2 regions of the Oceanobacillus sp. FSL K6-0127 genome follow, and region 1 is predicted to be linked to the other one. Evidence: predicted binding sites of a transcription regulator. Region 1 holds the regulator's gene; the other holds the start of a gene.
What was found. The regulator LexA, encoded in region 1, represses DNA repair genes until DNA is damaged. The targets are predictions, from matches to a motif close to CGAACATATGTTCG.

Region 1 (12,538 bases):
TAAGCCAATCTTCGCCTAGTGTCGATGCCTGGCTCGATTTCACAACAAGGATAGAAATGCGACTAAACCACATGTCTTAGACAGCCATTCGGCAAGTATTCTTTAGATTATCATGAGGCGAAGAAAGTCTTGCTACGGTTTTAGCTCTTCGTGGAAGCAGTTTCTCCGGTATCTAAGTTATCCACGGGATTCAAATTTCATAGCTTCCTAAAAAAAATGCGCTTACCCATTGGGTAGCGCACTTTTCTTAAGTTGCAAGAATTGATAGAGCATCGATACTCTCCATGTTACGATCATACCAAATGCAAGAATAAAGAACATTCCGCTTGTTTCTCCAAAAGAAATCGTATTTCCGAGAATTAATTTAATAACGATCCTTACAATTAAAAGTCCAAATAAGATAAATGGAAATGCCCGAGAAGGTACAAGAAAAATATCTTGATCCCGAACTTCGAATTTTGAAGATTTTATAAGTAGTATGGAAAAAATCATACCAACAAAGAACGCTTCCAATACTTGAATCCAAGCAATATGGAATACTGGGAAAATAAACATCAATGCACCAGTACTCATAAATAATGGCGGCAAGATAATTTTCTTTACGGAAGCTGGCTTCTTCGCTGCATTTAACCGTACAAATATCATTCCGATAGCCATACCTGCTGCTACAATTGTACTCGCAACCAACCAAAACATGTCAATCACTCTTTCATAAAAATGAATCTATTCCAGATTCATTGATTCACTTTAGTTCACAGTTTAATAACCCACCTGTAAAGAAGCCAATTCACAACGGCTATTAAACGAACTTCATTTTTTTGTTTTTCAATACTATAGTAATATATGCGACTGTAAAAATCCATTAAAATCCGGAAAAACCAAACCATCCCGCTAAAAATCCTGTCAGTTTAGTCATCCAATCAAAAAAGAGTGCAATTCCCATTAATACCATAACCCAACCACCAATAGTAACGAGTCGGCTGCTGTGCTTCTTAATCCACTTTAATTTCCCAATAAACAGGGATAGCAATATAAATGGAATAGAGAATCCTAGAATGTAACTGATCATCATAACCATACCCACTTCTGGATTCGTTGCCGCTAACGACAAAACGATGAGCAAAATCGGACCAACACATGGTGTCCAACCAAGCGAGAAAGCCATTCCAATAATAATAGATCCAAAAAATCCTGCTGGACGATTTTTAAAATGGATTTTTCTATCTTTCATAAGAAATTCAAAGTTTAATATTCCTACAAGTACAAGACCAAAAAATATAATTACAATTGCACCAATTTGTCTAATAAGATCTTGGTATAACGTAAGAAACTCTGCAATAAATGTGGTAGAAAATCCAATCATGATAAATATACTTGAAAATCCAATCAAAAAACAAAACGTATGTATAAGTGCTTTCTTATTGAGTTTTTTATTTTCATCATTTATTTCACTAACACTCATACCAGTAATATAAGATAAGAAAACTGGATAAAGCGGTAACACACATGGTGAAATAAAAGATAGAAAACCCGCTCCAAATGCGAGGAAAATATTTATTTCTGACATTACAATCCCCCTATCATTTCCATTTTCTATTCTAACAGAAAATGTTATAAAGGAAAGCAATTGATTTTGACAAATAGCGTACACTTTGATTAACACGTACGATTACAGGAAAATATCTCTACAAAATTATATCAGCAATATTATTCATACTCGTTTAAAACATTTTCTATTAGCATGACATATCACCACACATACTTAGCGGGCTATAAAATGATCAAGAACATAAAAAAACCACTCCTTCTGCTTCATTTTTCAACAGGTAAGTGGTTTTTGAGAAAAATTAACCTAATTATTTCTAAAGTGCTGTGACAATTTAACCAAATAAAGTTTTTCCTATGTAAAAGGGTTAACTAACTACTGTCAAACCCTTGATACGAGTGCTTTTACTTTTCACCTTGATTATTCATTGCACGCATCATTTGATTAATTTTCTTTTGCGACGGTTTTTGACCCATTTGCATCATTAATGTCCGAAGCATCTGCTCATTAATAGGTGGATTCTTTTTCAAATAGCTCATCATATATTTTCTTGCAATAAAAAATCCAAGAGCAACACCAGCAATTAACGCTGCTATAGCAATTAGTACGACCCAAATTGTGCTCATCTCTAGTTTCTTCCTCCTTCGTGTTGTCTCTAATACAGTATATTAAATTAACGATGAGAATACAATCGATTACGAAAAGATTGTAACAAATTTATCGAAAACCTGGTCACTCAACGTTTTTCACTTAATTCAAGTTTTTCTTTAGATACATATCAATGCTTCTAAACGAATCTGTTTAATACTATAAAATATGCGTGGGTAGATGTTATTAAGAAAAAGGATTTGAATCTCTCTCTTAATAATCTACATACAATTTCAGCTTCGTATGCTTCGTTAGTTTTTAGAAACATTTCTTTTCCTTCCTGATTATGTCTTTGTTAATACCTTTCTCATCATATTGTATATTCAGTTCTTCATCTTTAAATCCTTCGAGTAGATACATTATCTTAGCACACATGTGTTGGGAAAAATACAGATATAAAAGTAATTAACCCAATTTAATTGCAATAGATGTCGGTTGATCAACATAACTGAAGCCCTGCCTCAACTGCAGTCGCGAGTGTTCTCTACCTCGACTAAATTATAAAAATGAAACCGTTGGGTATACGTCGGTGCAATTAAAGGATATAACGAGGAAGGTTATGGAGCGCTATTTAATTGGAGATAAAGCTGTTCCTTATAAACGGAATGATAGAAGTTGGAAAATGTAAGAGATTATTCTTTAACAATCATTCTATTATTTTGCCACAATTTACTGATATAATGCTATTGAGGTGAGAATAAAATGGACTTTAAATCTATTGCTAAAAAAGGTGCTAAGGCATGGAAGGATATGGATACACAAAAGAAAGACAAACTAAAACAAGAAATAACCAAGAGGATAAAGAGTGAATCTGCTAACAAAATGATTAAAAAACTATTTAAATAAGCAACTAAGGTAAATAGGAGTACATAAACATCTACATTTCCATGCCCTCCTTTAACCTGATAGAAATAACCATATAATTACATAGATAAGGGAGACACCCTAATGGATTACCTTAAAATAGCAAAAGAGTATTATTTAAATCTGATTGAAGTAAGCATACTTATTTATCTCATTCGTGCATTTCCTAATTCAGCATCAATAGAAGAAATGACATGCAATGAAGTTGTTTATTGGCAAGTTCAGAAAGGACTTGACAAATTGATTGAGAAAGAACTAGTAAGCAAAGTAAATCAAAAATATAAGATTCAAAGAGATATTTTAATTTGATGATATGGCTTATAAAGTGTTGTCAATTAAAAGGTCCCCACACGCAGTGATATTAATTGACAATGGTGTTCCACCTAGAACCATAGCTGTTCGTTTGAGAAACACTATTGATATGATATTTATTCTCATTCTACTAAAGAGCAAGAAGATAAAGCAGTCAGTACATTCATTAATAGACTAGCTGGGGCTAATTGATTTAGGTTAGCCCCTAAACACTACAGCACAAAGCTTTTTAAAAGTATATTAAATTAACGGTGAGAATACAATATTTGCCTCATTCTAACACTGTTTTTCTGTGTGATTGGAGAAACCCAACCATAATTGGGGGCTTTTTTTCCTTGGACAAATACAAAGGGATAGCAATTGCGTAACATAGGAAATAACAGCATCGCAGCATCTTGTAATTCGTTGCACTGAAAATGCAAACGCCCATTTTCTGCATGAAGGCGAATCATAATATCATTTTTAGTTAAGTACAGCATGTGACCATCTGTTTGAATTGACATCTGGTTAAGAGCTTGACTATTTAACTGTGCTGCAATGGCCTGTAAAGAAATATGATGAGTAATATATATGTATTGGTCTCTCAAATCTTTTCTAGTTGGATTAGCCTCATATTCTTTAAGAAATCGGTGTAGTATATCACTTTTATGAAAATAAGATCTTGCGACATCCTCTTTGATCCAATAAATAGCATACTCCATCATCTCTACTCTCCTCCCCTTTTAACTCTATTATCTATTATAGAGAAGCTGTGCAGAAAAGAATGTCATATTACCATGCAAATACCAACTAATTTTGTCGAATTGGCAAAACAAAGCGGTAAAGTATATTTTTTCTGTTATTTCACCTTTTTTATGAACAAAATTTTACTATAAAGGCTTTCTTCGAACAATCCAATTTTGCATAAAAATAAAGATGGCTCCAAAATGGAACCATCTTTATTTTAAGCTTTATTTTAAAACGTCCTTAACATGCTTGATAACATTTTCAACTGTAAAGCCATACTCAGTGATTACTTTTTCTCCTTTTGCAGAAGCTCCGAATCGATCAATTCCGATGATTGCTCCCTCATTGCCAACATAACGGTCCCAGCCGAATGATGAAGCCATTTCAATACCGACACGTGCTTTCACATGTGGTGGCAATACTTCATTACGGTATGCCGCGTCTTGCTCTTGGAAACGATCCCATGAAGGCATACTTACGACGCTTACATCAATATCTTTTTCTAGTAATTCTTTCTGTGCAGCTACCGCTAATTGAACTTCAGATCCTGTTGCAAGTAACAGTGCATCAGGAGTTTCTTTCTTAGACTTACTAATTACGTAAGCACCTTTCTTAACACCTTCGTAGGCGTTTTCTTTCGTACCTTCCAGTGTTGGCAAGTCTTGTCTTGTTAACACAAGTGCAGTTGGTTGATCTTTTGATTCTACTGCTAGTCTCCATGCTGCTTGTGTTTCATTAGCATCAGCAGGACGAATCAATGATAATCCCGGAATTGCACGCAACGCAGCTAGATGCTCTACAGGTTCATGCGTTGGTCCATCTTCACCAACAGCAATTGAATCATGTGTAAATACGTACGTAACCGGCGTATTCATAATAGAAGATAAACGGACGGCTGGACGTAGATAATCACTGAAAACGAAGAATGTACCTGCATACACATTTAAACCACCGTGTAACGCCATACCATTCAACGCAGCGCCCATTGCATGTTCACGAACACCAAACCAAATATTTCTTCCCGCATAATTTTCTCGAGTGAAATCTTCATCATCATTCATTGTTGTTTTATTCGATCCTGCTAAGTCAGCACTCCCACCGAAGAAATTAGGTACTGATTTTGCAATTGCATTCAAAACTTTCCCAGAGGATGCTCTTGTTGCCAATGTATCTTCTCCTGGCTGAAATACTGGAAGTTCTTTTTCCCATCCAGCAGGAAGTTCTCCGTTTATTGCAAGCTCAAGCTCGCCGGCTGCTTCTGGATATTTCTCTTTATACGCAGTAAACAATTCATTCCATTGTGATTCTTTTTCTGCACCATCTTGTACAATTTTTTCATTAAAATCTGCATATACTTCATCCGGAACATGGAAATCATCATGTGTCCATTTATAATATTCTTTTGTTAATACTACTTCATCTGTACCTAAAGGCGCACCATGTGAAGATGCAGAAGCAGATTTATTCGGTGAGCCATAGCCGATAATCGTTTTTACCTCGATTAATGTTGGCTGTGTTGTATTGCTTTGTGCCTCTTTAATCGCACTACGAATTGCATTTAAATCGTTTCCATCTTCTACACGAATTACTTGCCATCCATACGCTTTAAAACGCTGCTCTGTATTTTCAGAGAAGGAACGGTTTAGGTCACCATCAAGTGAAATATCATTTGAATCATATAACGCAATTAATTTACCTAAACCTAAATGTCCAGCAAGCGATGCTGCTTCGTGTGAAATACCTTCCATTAAATCGCCATCACTAACAAGTGCATACGTATAATGGTCAACAACGGATAAATCTTCTTTATTAAACTTAGCAGCTAAATGTGCTTCAGCCATTGCCATACCAACAGACATTGCAATCCCTTGGCCAAGTGGTCCAGTTGTCGCTTCTACACCATCTGTATGATTCACTTCAGGATGACCAGGTGTTTTAGAGTCCCATTGACGGAAATTTTTCAAATCATCAATTGTAAGATTATAACCAGATAAATGAAGCAAGCTGTATAAAAGCATGGATCCATGTCCAGCAGAAAGTACGAACCTATCTCGGTTAAACCATTTTGAATTCTTTGGATTATGATTCATAAAGTCCGTCCAAAGCGTATATGCCATTGGCGCAGCTCCCATTGGTAAACCCGGGTGACCTGAATTTGCATGTTCGATCGCATCAATCGACAATGTACGAATCGTATTTACTGATAACTGTTCAATCTCATGTGACATAGTTTCTTGCACCTCTCGTTTCTAAATTAATGGAGTATTCTTCTTCATTCTATAATGAAACCGGTTTTGTAACAAGTAATTCCTTCTATTTTGTTTGCTGTCCAAACAAAATAGAAGCTAACAATGAAATCTTTCGTAAATTAAAACTATTGGAGATAACACAAACAAAGAACAGCTGACCACTTATATAGTAGATCTAACTGTCCTTTATGCAAGCAAGCATTATGATTAATGCATTTTATTCCTTTTTTGTAAATCTCGAACTTTTTGTGGTGTAACATCATTTCCAGCAGGGTCAATTACTGTCATTGTTTTAAATTGGTTTTTAAAAGAACTCCGTACATTATTCAAATATTCTTCTCTTAATTGCTTTTGTTCTTTTTTTTCCTTATCGGATAAACCTTCTTCTTTAGCTTTCTTCGCCAATATATTAATACGTTCTAGTTTTTCTTTTGATAGCATAGAACGGACCTCCCACTATTTAAAATAACATTAGAAAACTTGGCATTCGTCAAGATTTCAGGCGAATGTCTTACCCAAACTGCAAAGTAGTATGCATTCCTTCCTATTTGCAAAATAAAAGACAAGAATAATAATCTAATTCCTGTCTTTACATCGTACTCTACACGCTAGCGATATTCAAGTATTTCGAAATTCTTTATACCTCCGATGAACAGTTGCCTTCGAAACATTATACCCCAATCCATTTAATGTTTTTGTAATTTCATCAAAGGTAAGGTTGTTTTGACGCAGGCGGACAACTTCCTCAATCGGAAATGAAATACGATCTCTTCCTGGTGCGTGGTTAATATTGGAGAGGTTTTTACTTGGATTATAACCTTCTCGAATAGCCTTTTTCACCCCACGTTTTATTTTCATGTTGTGAATTTTCCGTTGGTATTCCTCAACAATTCCTACAATCTGCAAAACCATCGAATCTGATTCAGTTAATTCCAACTCTCCATCTTGCATCACTGTGTAGATAGGAATCTGCATTTTATTCAACTGATGAAATAGGGCAATTTTCGTATTCCCCCTACCTAGTCTTGTCTCATCCTGAATCAATAAACAATTAGCTTTGTTTGCAGAAAAATAATCGAGCATTTGAAAGATACCTTCTCGTTCAATTTGATAGCCACTCTCTTGCTCCTCAATACAATCAATAACCGTAAAATTATATTTTGCTGCAAGATTGAATAATTCTTGCTTCTGCCGAGCTAATGAAGTTTCTTGCGTTTTTTTATCTGTACTAACACGGCAGTATATCAGTGCATTCAAAACGTCGTGCCCCTTCGTAAAATATTTTACCCACTAATAATGATAGAAAAGTATAAGAACCCTAATGTTAACGCAAAAGCTACTAAATAAAAAGCATCCGTTTTTGAAATTTTTTCAAACATGATTATAGCCCCCTTTTTAAGAACGACTGTTCGATTAACAAAAGTATACTACCGAACATATGGTCTTGTCAACTTTTTTTAGAACGAATGTTTGCTTAAGTATACGTAAAATGGTAAACTATCATTAATAAATCCTATGTGAGAGGTGAAAAAGAGATGACAAAACTTTCAAAAAGACAACAAATGATTCTTGAGTTTATAAAAGATGAAGTTAGAAAAAAAGGATATCCACCGTCTGTACGTGAAATAGCAGCCGCTGTTGGTCTTGCTTCTAGTTCTACCGTTCATGGGCATCTTGAGAGAATTGAATCGAAAGGATATATTCGCCGGGATCCTACAAAACCAAGAGCAATCGAAATTATGGATCTATCAGAAGATAGTCATATACCTAAAGAAGAAGTTCGCTATGCTCCAGTGATCGGTAAGGTTACTGCAGGTATTCCAATTACTGCCGTTGAGAACATCGAGGAATTTATTCCGCTTCCTAGTACAACCGCAAGTCCTGATGATAATTTATTTATTCTGGAAATTGATGGAGAAAGTATGATAGAGGCCGGAATTCTTGATGGAGATATGGTTATTGTTAAGCAACAAAACACTGCAGATAATAGTGATATTGTTGTGGCAATGACCGATGATAATGAAGCAACAGTAAAGCGATTTTTTAAAGAAAAAGGGCATATTCGCCTACAACCAGAAAACGCGACGATGGAGCCGTTAATTTATCAAAATGTCACGATTTTAGGAAAAGTAATCGGATTGTACCGGAATATTCATTAATCTATCGGCACGGCCGGAATAATATTCCAATATATACGTATTCAATAGCCCTATCACAAAAAGTGTTGGGCTTTTTTCTATTCGTTATCCTTCAAGACGTTTTATAAACAATATAAATACCGTTCACACTTATGTATGAACGGTATTCGGAACTAATCGTTATATGAAGTTTATTAAAAGGAGTTACAATACATCACTCCGATAATTTGGTGATTATTTCGTGGGTACATGCCAAATATCAAGCATTGAACTTCACTAAATATTTAACCGCACTCACCAAATAAACACGCTTAATAATTTGTTAGATACTGCTCTCTCTCCCATGGGTGAACAGTTGTTCTGAACATATCCCATTCAATTTCCTTCGCTTCAATAAAGTGTTCAAATAAATGCTCACCTAGTGCTTCAACAAGTACTTCATCTTTCTTAAGCTCAGTTAGTGCATCCATTAACGTAGCAGGTAAATCTTTAATACCATTTGCTTCGCGTTCCGCTTTATCCATTACATAGATGTTACGATCAATCGAAACTGGCGGCTCCATTTTATTTTCCACTCCATCTAAGCCAGCAGCTAACAATACAGAAAGTGCCAGATATGGGTTTGCGGCTGGATCTACACTGCGAACCTCAATACGAGTGCTTAACCCTCTAGATGTTGGAATTCGAATTAATGGACTACGGTTTGATCCAGACCAAGCAACATAACAAGGTGCTTCGTATCCAGGAACTAATCGCTTATAGGAATTTACTGTTGGATTTGTAACAGCTGTAAAATGCGTTGCATGTTCTAATATTCCAGCAAGGAATTGAAATGCAGTTTTACTTAATTCCATATCACCACTTTTATCAAAAAAGGCATTCTCTTTACCGGAAAACAATGACATATTCACATGCATTCCAGAGCCATTTACTCCGAATAATGGTTTTGGCATAAAAGTTGCATGCAGATTATGCTTTCTTGCAATTGTTTTAACAACTAATTTAAAAGTTTGAATATCATCTGCATGCTTGATCGCATCAGAGTATTTAAAGTCAATTTCATGTTGCCCTGGAGCTACCTCATGGTGAGAAGCTTCAATCTCAAAGCCCATTTCTTCCAACTCCAAAACGATATCCCGACGGCAATTTTCCCCTAAATCTGTTGGTGCTAAGTCAAAATATCCACCATGATCATTTAATTCAAGTGTTGGCTCACCATTTTCATCCAGTTTGAACAAAAAGAATTCAGGTTCAGTCCCAATATTAAATGCAGTGAATCCTAACTCTTCCATTTTCTTTAGGTTACGCTTCAAGTTGTATCTCGGACATCCAGAAAACGGTGTTCCATCAGGATTATAAATATCACAAATAAAACGAGCTACCTTTCCTTTTTCTGAAGTCCATGGGAACACTACAAACGTATCCAAGTCTGGATGTAATTGCATATCCGATTCTTCAATACGAACAAAGCCTTCAATCGATGAACCATCAAACATCATTTTATTATCCAAAGCTTTATCTAGTTGACTTAGCGGGATTTCGACGTTTTTGATAGTTCCAAGCATATCCGTAAATTGCAAACGGATAAACTTAACGTTTTCCTCTTTAATTTGCTTCTTGATTGATTCCTTTGTAAATCTCTCTCCCATACTTGCTTCTCCTCCTAAAAATATATTATAAATATGCTGCGGGAAGCTCCTGAAAAACGTCGTTAAATATCATTGCTTCCCTCACATACTTAACACCTTTTTTATTAGATGCTTGGTATTCGTAAAGGCTATTCTTAGAAACTAATTCATCAAATTCTAAGAAAACCCAACACTTGTGCAAGCCTCTTGAGAACAACTGTACAGTTAGGAAATTTTAAGCTTACCTAACTGCGAAAAAATCTTGAAAGTTCGCCTTGTCGCAAGCTTGTTCTTCCCAGTCTACCAGCTTCACTTAACTCATGTTTTAAAATTTTTCGAAGTTCTTTATCAGATATATCCGATTTCTGCTCAACCTTCTCCTCAACGATTACTTCCCCCTTAAGCAAAAGCTTTATCCCGGCTAGATTCAAGCCTTTATCTAAAAGGTCCTTAATTTCTAAAAGTTTGTCAACATCATTGAAGGAAAACAAACGTTGATTGCCAGAGGTTCGTTCCGGTGTGATTAATTCATTTTCTTCATAATATCTGATTTGTCTCGCTGTTAGTTCAGTTAGTTTCATAACTATACCAATTGAGAACAAGGGCATCGAACGACGATCTTGATCATTCAAAAGATAACCCCCTAAGCTTTTATAACAACATTATAAATTATGTAAGGTATCCTGTCAATTATATGTCAGGAATTCTAACATCGTTTTTCATAGAAACTCTTTATAGTCATTCTATTCCCTTTTTAACCGGTAAAAAACCTTTATCCAATAATACTTTTACGGATTCTTTTAAAGCGATTTTCACATGAGAATAGGTTAATCCTCCTTGAACAAATGCTGTAAAGGGCTCTCTTATTGGGCCATCTGCTGATAGTTCAATGCTTGCACCTTGAATAAATGTACCAGCGGCCATAATGACCTCATCCTCATATCCCGGCATTTCGCTAGGGTACGGTGTAACAAAGGAATTTACTGGAGAATATTGCTGGATGGCCTGACAAAAAGCTATCATTTGATCCGCTTCTTTAAAGGTTACCGATTGAATTAAGTCTGTTCGTTTCTCCTTATAACCTGGTGATGTTTGAAACCCGACCAACTCCAGAAAACGCGCGGTTAACACTGCTCCCTTTAACGCTTCCCCAACAATATGTGGTGCAAGGAAGAACCCTTGATACATTTCTTGAAGCATGTCCATCGTAGCACCGGTCTCTTTACCAAGTCCTGGAGCTGTTAAACGATTCCCGCATTGGTGTATTAAATCCGCTCTCCCAACAATATATCCACCAGCTCGTACAATTCCACCACCTGGATTTTTAATTAAAGAACCAGCCATAATGTCTGCCCCAACCTGAAGTGGTTCCTTATCTTCCACAAATTCACCATAGCAATTATCAACAAAAACAATAATGTCTTGATTGATTTCCTTTACAAAACGAACCATTTCACCAATTTGGTCAATTGTAAAAGATGGTCTTTCATCATATCCTTTCGAACGCTGGATACCAATAACCTTTGTTTTCTCATTGATTGCATGTTTTACCTTTCTATAATCAATTGAACCATCCGCCGTCAGTGAAACTTCATTATAATTAATATGAAAATCAATTAAGGAGCCCGCATTATTTCCTCGTTTACCGATTACTTCTTCCAACGTATCATAAGGTTTTCCAGTTATATAGATTAATTCATCATTCGGTCGCAACAACCCGAATAAAGCTGTGGAAATCGCATGTGTCCCGGAGACGATTTGCGGACGAACGAGTGCATCTTCTCCGCCAAAGACATCCGCATAAACAGCTTCTATCCCCTCTCGCCCTAAATCATCATATCCATAACCAGTCGTCGAATTAAAATGACTATCGCTAATCCGATTTTTTATAAAAGCATCGAGTACTTTCTTTTGATTCATTTCTACAATCGTATTAATTTCTTTAAATCGCTCTCCGCAATTTTCTTCTGCTTGTGTTATCCAATTTTCTATCATCTGTTTTTGTTTCTCCTCTTCTAGCTGTTCATTTGTAAAAAGAAATGTCGACTACATTTAATTCATTTTCTATAATAAGAAATGATTCAATGCATGGTCTTTTCTTATAGACCCTTCAATCAAATATTTATTTTTATCTTCATCAAACTGTTTATAAGTAATAATTGTCTCTTTCGTAAGTTTATTGATTAAATTGCCTTGATCGGGATTTAATTCAACCGAATAAGGTTGCCACTGTTCTTTAAGCATGTCTTCCACCTTTTGCAAAACCAACTCATTGTCCTTTTTATCGTATGCACTTACTAACAGGTATGGATGATTCTCTGGTATAAAGTCCCCTTCCACCATATCTCTTTTATTATACAGTGTCAGCATCGGTAAATGATTTGCCTCAAGCTCTTCAAGCAAACGATTTACAGTATCCTGCTGCTG
Region 2 (12,538 bases), 310 kb from region 1:
TACACCAAAAATCCGGTTCGATTTTTCAAGCATCTGTTTAAATAAAAGGGGATGTTTTTCCTGATCTTTGTACAGCTTATCAACCATTCCCATAAAATGTGAATCATAACTATGGAAAGAAGTATCAGCAGAAATACTTTTACTGCTGCGATATACTTTACGGTTGCTCGCATTTACCCATATTAATGTACCATAACCCAGGTTCTCCTTTGTACTTACGATAACTTTTTTCATGTTCGTCATCCTGTCCCGAGGAAAATTAGCATCGCAAATATAATTCTCAAGATCTCCGTTTATAGAATTATGCTACCTCTACTATTAAGTATACACCATTTTCCACTTAAAAGCTTAAAAACTGATAATTACACATTTTCTTTACGTCCATTTTAGATTTACTTAGTTAAAATTCCATTTTCCAGCTATAATAATCATTGTTGTTATTTTTTTCATAGCTTAAATAGGCGTTAAACTTTTTTCCACCTTTACTTGTAAGGCCTTTAACAAAGGCTTTCTTTTCTTTTAATAACATTTTTACCATTGTCTTCGTCGGCTTTTTACGCATCGAAGCTAAATATTTATCATTTTTCCAAATCACAAACGTACAGCCTTTCTTCCAATTGCTGCAGCCAAAAGCTTTAAAACCGTCTGTCACCTTGCCGCCACATTGTGGACAAGTCCCTAAAACTTCATTGGTTGCGCGCGATGAGGTTACTTTGTTAATAATAACGTCCTCTGCACATTTAATTGATTCAACCGACTCCGTTGTAAAATGAAATACTAGTCGAAGGAACTCTTGCTTGCTCGCTTTTCCTTTTTGTATATCAGACAATGCTTTCTCAAGACGTCCAGTGAATTCCAAATCAAAAAGGTTTTTAACCGGAAAAGTCTCAACAAGGCGCTTGCCAAGCTCTGTACAAAGTAAATTTTTACTTTCTGTAGTAATATATCCTACATCCTTCAGCTTTTTAATCGTCTCTGCTCTTGTTGCAGCTGTCCCGATACTAAATCCGGTTAGAATACTACCCATTAGCTCTTCACTTTCATCCTCTTTATAACTTTTACCACAGGTCTCCATAACACGAAGCAATGTTCTTTCCGTATGATGCTTTGGCGGCTTCGTTACATGCGTAGTGACCTCAGAGCCAATTAATTGAACATGTTCATTTAAGCCCACAAACGGAAGAATCGTATCTTTTGATTGTATTTTCTCAACTTTTTTCCAGCCTTCAACAAGTTGCACTTTACCTTTTGAATGAAAAAAACCACGTAGATCCGTTTCTAAAACTTTCGTGACCAGCTTTGTCTCCTCATATATAGCTATTGGCATAAACTGCATTATAAAACGGTTTTTTATTGCCGAATATACAATTCCTTCATCTGCTGAAAGTCGTTTCGGTTTTACATATGTTGGAATGATTGCACTATGGCTCTCCACTTTCGCGTTATTAAAGACACGCTTTGTTTTCATAAATTTGATTTCATCTTCATATGGGAGGTCCTCGGAATGCACCTTTAACACGTGGGCTGTTTTCGCAACCAGACTTTCTTCTAAAGCAATACTAGAGGTTCGCGGATATGTAATCAGTTTTTTCTCATAAAGTGATTGGGCCACCTTTAGAACTTTATCAGACGTCCATCCCTTATATTTATTCGTTATAAACCCCTGCAGATTGGATAAATTAAATAAAAACGGAGGAAATTCTTTTTTCTTCTCTACTTGCTTATCTATAATAGTTGCTTGTTTGTTTTGAATCAAATTGTGGACTTCTTCCAACACTTCTTTTTTCTTAAACTTTTCATCTTTATTTTCTATATAGATTCCTTCATATTCATGGTTATCTTCAGTCTGGAACGTTGCAGTTAGTTTAAAATAATCCTCTGGCTTGAAATTAGCTATTTCTTGATCGCGATCATAGATGATTTTTAAGGTTGGTAAGAGTACCCTGCCTATATTCAACGCCTTGCTTTTTCCTTGTTGATATTTTAACGTTGCAACAGAGGTTAGGTTGATACCTATAACCCAATCGGCCCATTGTCTGCTAATCCCTGCATCTCGCAATGGTTGCATTGCATTGTTCGGTTTGAGGTTTTCTAACCCTTGCAGCACTTCATTCTGTGTCCATTCGTTTAAGAGCAAGCGAAATACACTAGCTTTCGGCTTTACTCCACCTCGGTAGATAATACTGTCCCCGATTAGCTGCCCTTCCCGGTCGTAATCACATGCTGAAATAATTGCTTCCAGATCATTTCGTTTCATTAGTGAATGGATTATTTTTAACTGTTTTGCAGCTCCACCATCTGTTTGTGATCGATTCCGAGGATTGCTTTTTACTTTATATTTAAATTCAGAAGGGATAAAAGGAAAATTATCCATTTTCCAGCTTCGCATTTTTCCATCATAGTCTTTCGCATCGTATAACTCTACAAGATGCCCAAACGCCCAAGTAATGATATAGTTGTTTCCTTCAAAATAGCCATCTTTCTTCGTTTTTATTTTCAATGCGTCTGCAATGTTTTTTGCGACGGATGGTTTTTCTGCTAGTATTAATTGGACTCCCAATTCGAATTCATCCCCTATCCTTTAACTCCATATCTATTAATTTTCCGTTATTCTCGTTTAGAAACATTCGTTCGATATACTATTATGCCATAGATTACACTTTTTTTCTAATTGATTCCTATACCGAACTTGGCTAAGAATAGATAGGCTGCATTCAAATACTGTTATATTTTTTTCTGCACCACTACAAAGACATTTTTGCGATCCGTGAAGTTATTCTGACGAGCCCAATCTTCTACCATATACGTAAAAACTAGATCTTGCTTTCGTTTACTTAACATTTCTTTGTCCTCTGGATATTAGATTGAATACATTTCCTTCGCAGTTAGATTTAAAGCCATAACAATATTGTCATCTATCTTTTCAATCAAAAGGCAGATATAAGTAATACATCATACTTTTTTCATACACAAAAATATATTAGGTTTTTATTACGCTTATATTTTCCAAGTGAATGGTTAAACTAGCCTCATTGGTGTAAATAATCACCACAAATTTTCACAGGAGGGGCGATAATGTCTGAGGAAAATAAAAACCGAAACAAAGATAAAGGAAAACAAAACAATCACAATAAACATAATAGGCAAGGCAATAATACGGAATTCGCGAGTGAAAATAGTGAGTTTCTAAACTTAGACAATAAGAAAAACAAACGTAAAAGGTAGCATCTTTAGAACAAAAGCGGAAGCATCCGATTTAGCGATGTACCTACGACACCCCGAACTTCGGGTGGTCCGGCGGGTCGAACATTCCTACGAAAGAGATAAAGAAAGCATCTCCCTTTGGGCGTAGTCTAGTTTTAATCGCCCATTCTGTTACATGGTGTCAGTGCCCGCTTTCACCACAGGGGGATAAGTGCGACTAATCCTCTGGCACATAAAGCTGAGTCAATGGTTAAATGTTAACTCAGCTTTATGCTTTACGAACGAAAACAATAAAACGAAATGCCTCTTGCTTTTTTCAGATTTCTAATGTAAGGTATTACTAATATAATTTCGAAAAATTACATAAATCTATTTAATTCTTATCCAGAGAGACGGAGGGACTGGCCCTTTGATGTCTCAGCAACCAGCCGATAGCGGTCCGGTGCTAATTCCAGTAAGCAACTATCCAAGTTGCTTAGAAGATAAGAAGAATGCTGTGCTATTAAGAGCAATCTTCTTATCTGAGGGTTGCTCTTTTTATTTTTTCTATTGGAGGCTAAAAAAATGACAAACAACAGGTTACAAACGAAATTCGTACAACTAGGAAATAAGAGTGATGAAAAAACAGGCGCAATTAATCCACCCATTTACTTATCTACTGCCTATCAGCACAAAGGCCTTGGACAGTCAACTGGATATGATTATACAAGAACGAAAAATCCTACCCGAACTATTTTAGAGGAAGGTATTGCTGACTTAGAGACAGGTGATTCGGGGTTTGCCTGTAGCTCGGGGATGGCAGCTATTCAATTAGTACTATCCCTTTTCCGTTCAGGTGATCATATCCTTGCACCTGAAGACTTATATGGTGGTACCTATCGGATTTTCGAACAATATGCAGAAACCTACCAAATTGAGACTACTTACGATACGTTTGAAACAGTTGAAAAAACGGAGCAGTTAATTAATGAACGTACGAAGGCTCTTTTTATCGAAACACCTACAAATCCATTAATGCAGGAAATTGATATTCTTAGCTACGCAACATTAGCCCAGAAGCATAAGCTTTTACTCATTGTTGACAATACCTTTTTAACACCTTACTTACAACAGCCACTACAGTTAGGGGCAGACATTGTTATCCACAGTGCGACCAAATATATTGGCGGTCATAACGATGTACTAGCTGGATTAGTTGTTGCAAAAGGAACAGAAATCTGTGAAAAGCTATCCCAGAATCATAATGCTACTGGTGCGGTACTCTCGCCTGTTGACTCTTGGCTACTTATTAGAGGATTAAAAACATTAGCGCTCCGTGTTGAAAGACATGAAGAGAATGCAAAAAGCATAGCAAAATTTTTAAATAAGCAACCAGCAGTTTCAAATGTATTTTATCCAAATAAGGGTGGAATGCTGTCTTTCTCTCTCAAAGAGGAACAATGGGTCGATCCATTTCTATCTTCATTAAATTTAATCGTTTTTGCTGAGAGCCTTGGAGGTGTAGAAAGCTTTATTACCTATCCAACAACGCAGACACATGCTGACATACCAGAACAGGAAAGAATTCGTCGAGGCATAAGCAATCATTTACTCCGATTTTCTGTAGGTATTGAGCATGTTGAGGATTTAAAAGCAGATTTACAACAAGCACTATCCAAATTGAATGAGGAGGATGAGAAATGAATCAAGTGAAGCGGCATGTGGAAACGAAATTCATTCATGGATCACAGAGAGGGGAAACAAGCACTGGAGCGGTAAATACGCCTATTTACCTTTCATCTACTTTTCACCAAAACAGCTTTGATGCGTTTGGTCCGTTTGATTACAGCAGGTCAGGAAATCCAACACGTCAGGCATTGGAGGACAAAATTGCAGAGCTGGAAAATGGTTCACACGGATTCGGATTTGCGTCTGGTATGGCAGCCATTTCCTCTGTACTATTATTGCTCTCTGCTGGTGATCACGTATTAGTAACAACGGATGTATACGGCGGAACATATCGTTTCGTATCAGAGGTTTTGAAACGATATCAAATTGAACATACCTTTGTAAATATGACCGATTTAAATGAAACGGCTCATGCCATTCAGCCGAATACAAAAGCGATTTATATTGAGACACCTTCCAATCCATGTATGAATATTACGGACCTTACCGGAATCGTAAAAATTGCCAAGGCTAATAATTGCCTTACGTTTGTCGATAATACATTTATGACACCACTTTATCAGAATCCATTAGACCTCGGGGCAGATATTGTACTTCATAGTGCAACTAAATTTCTATCCGGTCATAGTGATGTGATTGCAGGATTAGCTGTTACTCGTGATGAATCGCTCGGGGAAAAACTTGCTTCTATCCAAAACTCCTTTGGCGCAATTCTTGGTGCTCAAGATTCCTACCTATTACTGCAGGGAATGAAAACGTTAGGGGCTCGTTTGAAACAGTCTAGTCAATCCGCACAAGTATTGGTTGACTACTTAAAAGCACATCGGTTTGTTGAAAAAGTGTATTATCCTGGTTTAGCCTCTCACCCAGGATTTACAATTCATCAAAGGCAGTCCAAAGGGTCTGGAGCTGTCTTTTCGTTCCAATTACCAAATAGAACTGCTGCAAAAGCATTTGTAGATCATGTTCAGATACCTGTTTTTGCTGTTAGTCTTGGAGCAGTGGAATCCATTCTGTCTTATCCTACAACAATGTCACATGCTGCGATGTCGAAGGAAGAACGTGAAAAAAGAGGCATTACAGATGGATTATTACGCTTTTCAGCAGGATTGGAATTCACAGATGATTTAATTGCAGATTTTGATCAAGCACTCCATGCAGCTGAAGTTTATGCTGCAGTAAAAACCTCTGCTTCTTAATCTAATTTAGATTATTGCTTTATTGGCGAGCTCTGTCCTCAGACAATGCGTAAAGGACAGAGCTACTGCAGCTTAAAAGGCTGGGAATAAAGCCTATTACGATTATTTACCTTCCGCCACCACTATCCGTTCTACAATTTCATCCTCAATCACCTTTCCTACTTCTTCACCAAGTAGGTTATTTACCAGGATAGAAAAAATCAACCGCTCTCCATTGGATATATCTAGATATCCTGACAACGTGCTTACCCCCTCAATAGTTCCCGTTTTTGCTTGCACAGAAAACAATTTCATTCGTTCTTGAAGTGTTCCGCCAATCATTCGATCCGCATGTCCAGCTACTGGTAGTGCATGCAAAAATACAGGAAACCACTCCTTTTTCTGAACTTCATACAATAATTGAGAAATTTCATTTGCCGGAATCAAATTACTATGTGATATACCAGAGCCATCTTTGATTAACAGATGTTTTACTGCAATGCCTAGCTGCTTCATTTCCTTCTCCAGTACTGGAATACCTTTTTCCCAACTTCCCTCTTTATGAATCCTTCTACCCATTTCCTTTATTAGCATTTCCGCTATTCCATTATTGCTTAACTTCATAAAAGGAATCAGTATTTCCGAGAGCGGAACGGAATCTTTTGAGCTTAGTACGGTTGCATTCCTAGGGGATTCCCCTATTTTCACTTCACCATCCCAGCTTATTCCTTGCTTCGTAAGAGCGTTGCTGAAAAGCCTCATGGCGTATTCACTAGCGCCCCATACAGACATCCATCGTTTAACGGCCTCAGAAGTATATGCAATTTCACCTGAAATTGTTATTCGATTACTGCCATGCTCCCGTTCCACTATCAAATCATCGTCCAGAGCCTCTTTCACCGTTATTGCCTTATTTTGAACCGTTACATAATCTGTGTTCGGTGATATTGTAAATATTGGCGGCTCTCCAATAACTGTAGGTATCACTTCGATTAACACAGAACCCGTATCATAATCTTTATTTGGAGAAGCTGTCAACGCAGAAACTTCTGCACCATAATAATATTGCTCATCCGACCAAACTAAATCACGAGAAAGTCGTACATGATCATACCACATATCATCCCCAATAATATCTCCAGTTATCTTATGGATACCTTTTTTCTTTATTTCTTCTGCGAACGCTTTAAAGTCCTCCTTCAGTAAAGTAGGATCACCTTTACCAACTAGAAAAAGGTTGCCTTCAAGCGTATCTTTTCTTAACACCCCATCTGTTTGTAATTGTGTAGAAAACGTATAGTCTTCTCCTAATACATTCAATGCAGCTGCAGCAGTTAAAAGTTTCATATTCGATGCGGGACGAAGACGAATATCATGATTATATTCATATAAAACATCCCCAGATACTGCGGAGCGAATGCTAATACCAATTATTGCCCCCTCTAGCTTTGCATCTGTTTCGATGTAGCTATTTAATGCTTCCTTCATATACGCTCGCCTCCCTTCTATGACAAATAGTTCTACATCAATACCACAAAACCCTTTCGTCATCATATACAACAAATCATTTTTTATTTTAACCCCAGCGCCCTGCCAAAAATCCATTCCGTTCATATACTATGTGTAAACGAAAGCAGGGAGGTGTAAAATATGAGTGATTGTGGCGGCCGCGGCAATAGCAGCTTTGCTTTAATTGTCGTTCTTTTCATCCTATTAATTATCGTTGGAACATCTTTCGGAAAGTCATACTAGAGATTGTTATGTAGTACTAAGTTGTGTTCTCCCTTTTTTATCAACTTATTTTCTTTCCTCCTCTCATTAGATAACGGAACCTTGAGGGATGCTTTAGCATCCTTTTTTTGATGAAAAACACCTCCTACAATAGCAACCTTGTAAATTAACAGCAGAAAAGATTACGAATAATATTCTAAAATCAAGGAAAATATAGGACTTTTTGTATTGTGAATGTAAATCGATCCCATGCTATACTATACTCAATCATTTTAGTATGTAAGGGGGATTTATGTGCGAAAGATAAAAGCAAAATGGAAACTATTTTTCCTTATTTCCATCGCTATGGTTTTTGCTCTCATAGTGACAGCTTGCGGAAACGAAACAGAAAATGAGCAAGAAAATAATACTGGTGGACAAGCAGAGAGCTCCACAATTGAAGAAAATCCTATTGTTACCATTACTATGGAGAATGATAAAGAAATCATTGCTGAGCTATATCCTAAAATTGCCCCAAATACAGTGGCAAATTTTATCTCATTAATTGAGGATGGTTTTTATAATGACTTAATTTTCCATCGGGTTATTCCAGGTTTTATGATTCAAGGTGGAGATCCTGAAGGGATTGGCACTGGGGGGCCAGGTTACTCGATTCCAGGAGAGTTTCAATCTAATGGTTTTGATAATGAATTAAAGCATGAACGCGGCGTACTTTCCATGGCTAGGTCTAGTCATCCTGATTCAGCTGGTTCCCAGTTTTTCATTATGGTAAAGCAGTCGTCACATCTCGATGGAGACTATGCGGCATTTGGTAAGGTAATTAAAGGTATAGAAGTAGTAGATGAAATTGTTGCCGCTCAAAGAGATGAAACAGATAAGCCATTAGAAGATCAAAGCATTAAAACAGTCACTGTGGATACAAAAGGGCATAGCTATCCAGCACCCGAAAAAACAGAAGAATAAACGATAACCGAAAATCGCTTAAAGACGGTTTTCGGTTATATCCTCCCTAATCCCTGAGTCAACTTCCAAACTCGAAAAATGACCTAAAATCCCTACTCAAATTATAAAACCACACACCATAGTTCCAATATCCTAGTAAGTTATATAAAGCTCTCCTGATTTCAAGAGTCTGCTTGGCTTTAAAGATATAAATCTAGTATAATAATAGTACTAACTATAGAATCAGTTTCAAGGGAGGTAGTAAAAATGAACCATAAAACGGAGCTAGATAAAATATACCAAAAGCTGAAGGATATTAAATTTGCCCTTGATGCTTCATCAATCGTTGCCATAACAGATAATAATGGAATTGTCACGTATGCTAACGAAAAGTTTTGCGAAATTTCACAGTACAGTGAAGCCGAATTAATTGGCAGCAATCATAATATCATTAATTCCGGCTTTCATCCGAGCTCTTTTTTTAAAGATTTATGGGAAACGATTCAAGACGGGAATGTATGGAGAGGCGAAATAAAAAATAAAGCAAAGGACGGTACTTATTACTGGGTAGATACGACCATTGTTCCATTTTTAACACCTGATGGAGAAGTCTATCAATATATTTCAGTACGTCATGACATTACAACTCGTAAAGAACATGAGGCGTATATCGAGCGTATGGCGTATACAGATCCAGTGACAAAACTACCAAACCGAAATCACTTTCGCAAGTGGGTTGAAAATCAACCAATACAACCACAAGAAGTTGTAGCTGTTTTATATCTAGACTTAGACCGGTTTAAAGCCATTAACGATAATTTTGGTCATGACACTGGTGACGCCATGCTTAAAACTGTTGCTAATCGTCTAAAAGAGTGTTTAACTGAATCAGACTTCATTTCACGACAAGGCGGAGATGAATTCATCATTATTTTGAAAAATAATCTCTCTGAACATGCTATACAAGCGTTGGCAACTACTATATTGAAACAGATCCGTTTACCTTATCAAATCGACGATAAACAGATGTCGACATCTGCAAGCATTGGAATTAGCAGGCAAGCATACGTTTCAAAGGAGTGGCCTAGCATTACTTTCATCGAATCCATAATGAAACAGGCTGATACAGCAATGTATCATGCCAAAAGAAATGGCGGTAACCAATACTGCTTTAATACAGAGGACCAAAATATTTTGCTCGAACGAAATTATCAAATTGACTTAGAATTAAAAGAGGCACTTGGGCGAAATGAATTTACAGTTGTCTACCAACCAATTGTCAATCTTAAAAATAATAAAATCGTTGGTTTGGAAGCATTACTACGTTGGCATAATAAAAAATTAGGATTTGTCGCACCAAATGAGTTCATACCTATCCTGGAGGAAAATGGTATGATTGTTCCAGTTGGGAAATGGATATTGGCAACTGTTTGCAGCCAAATGAAGGTGTGGCAAGAACAAGGAATCTTGCTACAACGTATTTGTGTTAACGTTTCACCAATGCAATTTAAGGATAAGAAATTCATACATGATTTACAGGAAATTTTAAATGAATCACTATTAGATGCGTCTTACTTAGAAATCGAAATAACAGAAGGGACCATTCTTGATATCGAAACTTCTTCTAGAACAATCAATAAATTAAAGGAGCTTGGTGTCAATGTCTCGATCGATGACTTTGGGACAGGCTACTCTTCATTAAGCTATTTGAAACGGCTACCAATTGATACACTAAAAATCGACAAGTCTTTTATTGATGATTTGGATAGAGACGGTGAAATCATAGCAAATACTATCATAAGTATGGGAAAAAATTTAAATTTCAGGGTAATTGCTGAAGGAATTGAAAGTGAAGACCAACTAAATTATCTTAAAAAACAAAAATGTCACGAGGGGCAAGGCTATTATTTCAGTAAGCCCATAGGTGATGGAGAGATTACGGAACTATTCAGTCAATTAGGCTAACCGACTATCACAGGAGCCAGAACACAAAGGCCAGAATCAATTGATTCTGGCCTTTTTTATGCTTTGTTTTGATCCTCTTTTTCTTTTTCTTTTTCTTTATTTTTATTCTCATCCGAAGAATCATCATCTATCAAATTATTTGCAGAACTCTTAAATTCACGCAATGTTTGCCCTGCCGCCTTACCGATTTCCGGTAATTTTTTCGGCCCAAAAATAATTAACGCAAGAATTACAATCAGGATTAGTCCTGGAATTCCTATATTCGCGATACCCATCTGTGTCACCCCCATACTCCACCAATTATACTCCTTTATCTAAAAAATTAAAACATATTGTGCACCTTTCATTCAACTCTAGAGAAATATAGTAGCATACAATCCGGTTATAACATGTATGTATAATGAAAGGAGACGACTCATATTTTAATTAAACCACGATACGGTTCTGGTCGGAAACAGCTGGGATAGGAATAGGATAATCTTTTATAATTCCCTGTGATATATTCGTTTGATCCCTTCCTTTTCAAATGATACAAATTTACTTCGTTGAGCAATAAAGTAAGGGTGTCAAAGTACCTTGAATCAATTAGAACGTTAACACTCTATTTGACACCCCCCTATGTGGTATAGAGAAACTTGTTATCCACATCTTTAGTTATTATTAAATGAATTTCGTTTGGCTCAGCTACTTTATTCTTTCCTCCCTAGCTGCTTTTCTTGCTTCCTTTTTCGCTTTTCTTGCTACTTTTTTCGCTTGCTTAGCTGCCTCTTTCACTTCCTTAACCGATTGCTTTGCTGCTAGTTTCTCTTCCTTATTCGCATGCTTTACAGCTAGTTTCTCTTCTATAGTCATTTTGAATTCTCCTCTCAAGTTAAAGATTCTTTCATTCTCACATCTATCGTAATTAATTTAAAAGTTTGAGCTGTGACCTAAGGTTTGTTAACCTTTCACACAGCCCAAATAATTAATTTACTTCATCTGAAATTCTACATGTGTTGGGTGCTTACTGCTTTTGCTTACCCCCATTTTCATTCCACCGCCACTATTTTCCTGAATAATTTGGAATACAACTTTTCTATCTACATTGGATACATTTATTTTGTATTCTTTCTCTTCTGAGGGGCCAATTGTATCTTCAGTTATTCGTTCTTCATTCAAATAAACTGGTAGCTTTTCTTTTGTTTTTGAATCTTCATCGTATACATTTAGTTTAAAAGGACGACTATATTTTTGATTACTATTTTTAATAGCTACAGTAAGCGTTTCTTGACTTTGATCCGTCTTAATCCTACAAGTAGATACGGATCTTTTACCCATCTAATCTCCTCCTTATCCAGATTATTTACTCATTTCTTAAAGATTCTATTGCATTAAGAATTGCTGCTCGATTACTATCTTCTCTTTCTAACAATACATTTAGTGTATTTGTAAGATTAGTCATTAAATTATCCATATTTTCCGGGTTGTTTTCTCCTCTAAAAGCTTCTAATATACCTATAATAGAAAGTAATGATACTACTAATATGCTTGTATTATCATTGATACCAATATTAATGTTCGTATTGTTACCTGTTGTCAGGGTATTATTACCAGCATTGGCTTCAATATTGTTATTTTCGAATGTTGCATTAGAATCCGAGTCCGCTGTTGCATCTGCATCTGACGTTGAATCGGCATCTGACGTTGAGTCCGCATCTGAGGTTGAATCGGAGTCTGATGTCGCATCTGCGTCTGACGTTGAATCGGCATCTGACGTCGAGTCCGCATCTGACGTTGAATCGGCATCTGACGTCGAGTCCGCATCTGACGTCGAGTCCGCATCTGACGTTGAATCGGCATCTGATGTCGCA

Region 2: the regulator LexA is predicted to act here: its motif matches at 2,621-2,634, upstream of MHH64_RS16245 (DNA topoisomerase).

What each region holds. Positions count from the first base shown of each region.
Region 1 is NZ_CP150287.1:2,959,001-2,971,538, forward strand. It holds gene MHH64_RS14700 (cytochrome c biogenesis protein CcdC) at 223-696, opposite strand; gene MHH64_RS14705 (cytochrome c biogenesis protein CcdA) at 863-1,567, opposite strand; gene MHH64_RS14710 (YneF family protein) at 1,951-2,172, opposite strand; gene MHH64_RS14715 (hypothetical protein) at 2,897-3,040, shown strand; gene MHH64_RS14720 (hypothetical protein) at 3,143-3,367, shown strand; gene sirA (sporulation inhibitor of replication protein SirA) at 3,616-4,074, opposite strand; gene tkt (transketolase) at 4,321-6,324, opposite strand; gene MHH64_RS14735 (DUF896 domain-containing protein) at 6,553-6,786, opposite strand; gene MHH64_RS14740 (recombinase family protein) at 6,964-7,602, opposite strand; gene lexA (transcriptional repressor LexA) at 7,881-8,504, shown strand; gene glnA (type I glutamate--ammonia ligase) at 8,795-10,132, opposite strand; gene MHH64_RS14755 (MerR family transcriptional regulator) at 10,357-10,719, opposite strand; gene MHH64_RS14760 (methionine gamma-lyase family protein) at 10,850-12,106, opposite strand; gene hflX (GTPase HflX) at 12,176-12,538, opposite strand, start outside.
Region 2 is NZ_CP150287.1:3,268,509-3,281,046, forward strand. It holds gene MHH64_RS16240 (hypothetical protein) at 1-234, opposite strand, end outside; gene MHH64_RS16245 (DNA topoisomerase) at 401-2,560, opposite strand; gene MHH64_RS16250 (hypothetical protein) at 3,076-3,225, shown strand; SAM riboswitch class I at 3,582-3,693, shown strand; gene MHH64_RS16255 (methionine biosynthesis PLP-dependent protein) at 3,769-4,887, shown strand; gene MHH64_RS16260 (aminotransferase class I/II-fold pyridoxal phosphate-dependent enzyme) at 4,884-6,071, shown strand; gene dacB (D-alanyl-D-alanine carboxypeptidase/D-alanyl-D-alanine-endopeptidase) at 6,174-7,538, opposite strand; gene MHH64_RS16270 (YjcZ family sporulation protein) at 7,701-7,802, shown strand; gene MHH64_RS16275 (peptidylprolyl isomerase) at 8,127-8,744, shown strand; gene MHH64_RS16280 (EAL domain-containing protein) at 8,991-10,688, shown strand; gene tatA (twin-arginine translocase TatA/TatE family subunit) at 10,745-10,963, opposite strand; gene MHH64_RS16290 (hypothetical protein) at 11,373-11,540, opposite strand; gene MHH64_RS16295 (hypothetical protein) at 11,658-12,005, opposite strand; gene MHH64_RS16300 (hypothetical protein) at 12,031-12,538, opposite strand, start outside.